One region of the Puribacter membranae genome, then DNA from elsewhere that is predicted to be linked to it. Evidence: riboswitches for the same ligand, from Rfam matches in the RefSeq annotation. Region 1 holds a riboswitch; the other holds the start of a gene.

Region 1 (2,404 bases):
GACGTGTTGCTTGAGCTCGTTCAGCAGTTGGTAAAACTCGGTACGAATCTCTTCATCGAGAAATGCGGTTGGCTCGTCCAGTAGTAAGACTTTTGGTTCGGTCGCGAGCATGGAGGCGAGCAACAGGCGCTGTGCCTGTCCGTGTGAGAGCTGCGCGGTGGGTTTGAGCTCCATATCGCCTAAGCCGTATTGTTCGAGCAGGTATTTTTTCGCATGCATTTGCTCGGGCGTGTATTGGCGGTGCTCCATGCTGAAAAAGAATTCTTCGCCGACGCGCTCATGTACGATTTGTGTGTGCGGGTTTTGCGAGAGGTACAGCGCGTCGCGCGCAATGGCCGGATTGCCGCCTGCGAGTGTGCCGTGAATGAATTCGGGGTATAGGCCTTTGATGAGGTTGAGTAACGTTGATTTGCCACTGCCGCTCGCACCTGTGAGCCAGACCAAGCCACGCTCGGGTAAATTCAGCGGCGTGGATAAGGCAATACCCGCACGAGTGCGGGCATAGTGAAAATCAAACGGTTCTAAACGCATCATGCGGTTTGAATTAGCTGCGGTCGCGTGCAATTAAAAAGCCATCGAGCAGACCGGTTTTTACCAAACGTTTCCCCAGATAGCGGCTCAATGCCGCAGCAAAAACCCAGCTGGAGATGACGAATACGGCCAGTTGAATCGCATTGAACACGATGGACAGGTTCGCTTGCTCTTGGCTCAAGTAATCATAGCCAAAGCTGAACACGGCCGCCATGCTTGCTGCCAACAGCAGCACCGACCAGTTCCATTTGCGGTACAAGAACAGTGCGAATACCAACTCAGCGCCCAGACCTTGCACCAAACCGTAAATCAACGCGCTCATGCCCCATTGCGTGATGATGCCTTCGACACCGGCGGCGACCAAGGAGCCGAACAACGCCATGCCCGGTTTGCGCACCATATAGCCGAAAAATACCGGCGCCATCAGCCAAAAGCCATCCAAAGCGCGTTTGATACCGAGCGGTTTGAGCAAGGGTTCTTTCAAAAAGTCGTAGACCAAGGTCCAAGCCCAGTACGCCACACCCATAGCGGCGGCCATAACGGCAACAGTTACCCATTCCTGCAAGGTAATCGAGCGGAATAAAGCCAATGGCGAACGGGGTTGAAATTCAGATGAAGTAAATATGCGATTCATTTAGAGTCCTTTCCTACGCGAGTATTAACTCGACAGGTTCAAAGGGTATTTCTCAGGCCGAGCCGCCCCATGCGACTGACCACCCCCAGGTGTGCGATTACATTATTTGAATAAGCGCAGAGGCGCAATCATAGATAAGCGCGAGATAAAAGTCAAACCGCCATAGTCAAATCCCTGTGTGGCTGGCATAATAAGCCTTCAAGCAAATAACCAATCGGCACGAACTCCCAAATGCAGCCCACTATGAACCTACCCTTACAAAAACCCCATTATCCTCGCGTATTGAGCATTGCCGGTTCAGACAGCGGCGGCTGCGCGGGTATTCAAGCGGATTTAAAAACCTGTTCGGCATTGGGTTGCTATGGCATGACGGCCATCACAGCGATTACCGCACAAAATACGCTCGGAGTGCAGGCGGTACAGGTATTGCCGCCGGAGATGGTGCGTGCTCAGATTCATGCCGTGGTATCCGATATCGGTGTAGATGCGGTGAAAATCGGTATGCTGTATAGCCCTGAAATTGTCCATGTGGTGGCGCAGGTATTGCGAGAATATGTTTTTGCCAACGTGGTTTTGGATCCCGTGATGGTGGCCAGCAGTGGTGATTCCTTGATGCAGCAGCAAACCGTTGAGGTGCTGGTTCAAGAGCTATTTCCTCTGGTAACGCTGATTACCCCCAATTTAGATGAAGCGTCATGCTTACTCGGACGCAGCATTGAACGTGTTGAACAGTTGGAGCAAGCCGCTCATGATTTATCAGAGTTGGGCGCGCGTGCCGTTTTGCTCAAAGGCGGGCATTTATCCGAGCAGAGCGCGGGGGCGGTTGTGACGGATTTACTGCTGGACTCGTCCAACCATCAAACCGAGCAGACCCAAACCTACTCCAGCCCGCGCATAGCCAGTATGAACACGCGCGGAACGGGCTGTACCTTATCCTCGGCGATTGCCTGCTACTTGGCCTTGGGTTTGTCTTTGTCCGAAGCCGTGCAGCAGGCGCGCGCATACATCCTACAAGCAATCGAAAAGGGGCAATCGGTACAAACCGGTCAAGGGTATGGACCGCTGAACCACGGGTTTGCGCCACGGGGAATGAGGGTGCTGGATTAGGATGGCGTAAATATCGACTCCAAAGCAGAATCATTTGAATCATATTTGATGACGCAATTGAGATGGAAGCAGAAAAGAGGCAGAAATGATGCAGTTACGCGAATTTGTGGCAGAGGATGAAACCCTTTTGCT
Region 2 (2,404 bases), 200 kb from region 1:
TTCGTCGCATTGTTCCAATTGCACATCCATATTTTCCTTGATCAATTGCATTGGCACATGTCCCGGCCCCTCGATCATCACCTGTACATCGTGTTTCCACGCAATTTGGGTCAACTCGCCCAGAGTTTTCAACTCCGCCAACTGCGCTTGATCATTTGCATCATAAATGGAACCCGGACGCAAACCATCGCCTAAGCTGAAGCTCACGTCATAAGCCTTCATAATCTGGCAAATATCGTCAAAATGCTCGTATAAAAATGATTCGCGGTGATGTGCCAAACACCATTTGGCCATAATCGAGCCGCCGCGTGAAACAATCCCTGTCAAACGATTGGCCGTCATCGGTACATAAGCCAGACGCACACCCGCATGGATGGTGAAATAATCCACCCCCTGCTCGGCTTGCTCAATGAGCGTGTCGCGGAAAATCGCCCATGTCAATTCTTCCGCCTTACCATTCACCTTTTCCAAAGCCTGATAAATCGGAACCGTGCCAATCGGTACGGGGGAGTTACGAATAATCCATTCGCGTGTTTCGTGGATGTGTTTACCCGTGGACAAATCCATCACCGTATCCGCGCCCCAACGAATCGCCCAAGTCATTTTCTCCACTTCCTCGCCAATGGACGAGCTAAGCGCAGAATTACCAATATTGGCATTGACCTTAACTAAAAAATTACGGCCAATAATCATCGGCTCAATTTCGGGATGATTGATATTCGCCGGAATCACCGCTCGGCCGCGTGCGACCTCATCACGCACAAACTCAGGTGTCACCAACGAAGGCAAAGACGCGCCAAAACTCTGCCCTGCATGCTGGCGCCCCATCAGCTGTGCCAATTGCTCACCCTTAGCACCACTTCGGCGTAAGGTTTCCAAATAGACCTCACGCTGCTGATTTTCACGAATCGCGACAAACTCCATCTCCGGTGTAATGATGCCTCGACGCGCATAGTGCATTTGCGTCACATTGCAGCCCGAGCGCGCCCGTCGCGGCGGACGAATCAGGTTAAAACGCAAATGCGCGGTATTCGGATCCGACAAGCGCTCCTGACCATAAGCAGAAGAAGGTTGAGTTAATAATTCACTGTCATTGCGCTCCGCAATCCACGACGCACGCATGGCAGGCAAACCACAGCGAATATCAATCTGTGCCTGCGGGTCGCTATACGGACCGGATGTGTCATACACCGTTACCGGCGGATTGGCCTCAAAGCCGAACGACTCGGGCGTATCCGCCTGCGTAATTTGACGCATCGGCACACGAATATCATCGCGTGAGCCGGTGACATAAATTTTCTGAGAATTGGGGAAAGGTTGAACAGCATTTGCATCGACACGTGCGCTCTGCTCGGAAAAGACATTGGATTTGATACTCATGAAGGCTCCTTAGTATGTTGGCAATAGCCAAGAAGGAGACTTCAATGAAATGTAAAAGTCATGCCCAATCAATCAAAACCCATGAACACAAACCATACTCATTTCAACGCTTCCCTTCGTTGGCATTATCCAAATCAGGTTCGTAGGGTATTTCTCACCCGACCAAACAACGGTCAGGACCCCTAGCGTGAGGTACAACGGCATCATTCTAACACGTTAAAAATTTTATCGGCACTTACTGCTACTCGACACAGACAAAAAACAGCCCGCAAAAACCGAAATGCCGGCCTTTGCGGGCAAAGATAGTGATGAAGTAGCGATCAATAAATCGCAATCAAGACACGCGTACTTTCCCACCCATATTCAACAGCGCATACAAAGCCATCGCGCCAAAAGTCGCCACGCCAATGCCGTTCAAAGTCACGCCACCCAAGTTCACGGTCAAATCACCTGCACCGAGGATCAAGGTCACGGCGGCCACGATCAAATTACGACTTTGTGAGAAATCAACTTTATTATCCACCCAGATTTTCGCACCCGATACCGCGATCAAACCAAACACCACAATCGATACGCCGCCCAACACCGGCCCCGGAATCGTCTGAATCAGCGCACCCATTTTCGGAGAGAAGCCCAACGCAATTGCAAAAACTGCAGCGAAGACAAACACCAGCGTCGAGTAAATACGCGTCACCGCCATAACACCGATATTCTCGGCGTAAGTGGTCACACCCGTACCGCCGACACTGCCCGAAATCATGGTTGCCAAACCGTCGGCCATAAACGCACGTCCCATATACGGATTCATATCATGGCCGGTCATGCCCTGCACCGCACGCAAATGCCCCAAATTCTCCGCCACCAAAATCAGCGCCACCGGTGCGATCACCGAAATTGCCGAAACACTAAAGCTCGGGGATGAAAAATGCGGCAAACCAAACCAAGCGGCATGAGCCACTTTACTAAAATCCACCGGCAAAGCGCCGTGCTCACCGCCCACGCCCCAGCCCAGACCATTGGTCAA

The links. A riboswitch is a leader RNA that binds a small molecule or an ion and turns the genes downstream of it on or off. The one in region 1 is predicted to bind thiamine pyrophosphate.
Region 2: it holds a riboswitch for thiamine pyrophosphate, as region 1 does, so the genes downstream of both, thiC (phosphomethylpyrimidine synthase ThiC) here and ACZ41M_RS04365 (ECF transporter S component) in region 1, are expected to answer to the same signal.

The regions. Positions count from the first base shown of each region.
Region 1 covers NZ_AP040167.1:888,661-891,064, reverse strand. The annotation lists gene ACZ41M_RS04370 (ATP-binding cassette domain-containing protein) at 1-534, opposite strand, end outside; gene ACZ41M_RS04365 (ECF transporter S component) at 545-1,165, opposite strand; TPP riboswitch at 1,159-1,262, opposite strand; gene thiD (bifunctional hydroxymethylpyrimidine kinase/phosphomethylpyrimidine kinase) at 1,409-2,272, shown strand; gene ACZ41M_RS04355 (GNAT family N-acetyltransferase) at 2,358-2,404, shown strand, end outside.
Region 2 covers NZ_AP040167.1:1,088,133-1,090,536, forward strand. The annotation lists gene thiC (phosphomethylpyrimidine synthase ThiC) at 1-1,380, opposite strand, end outside; TPP riboswitch at 1,475-1,574, opposite strand; gene ACZ41M_RS05370 (solute carrier family 23 protein) at 1,715-2,404, opposite strand, start outside.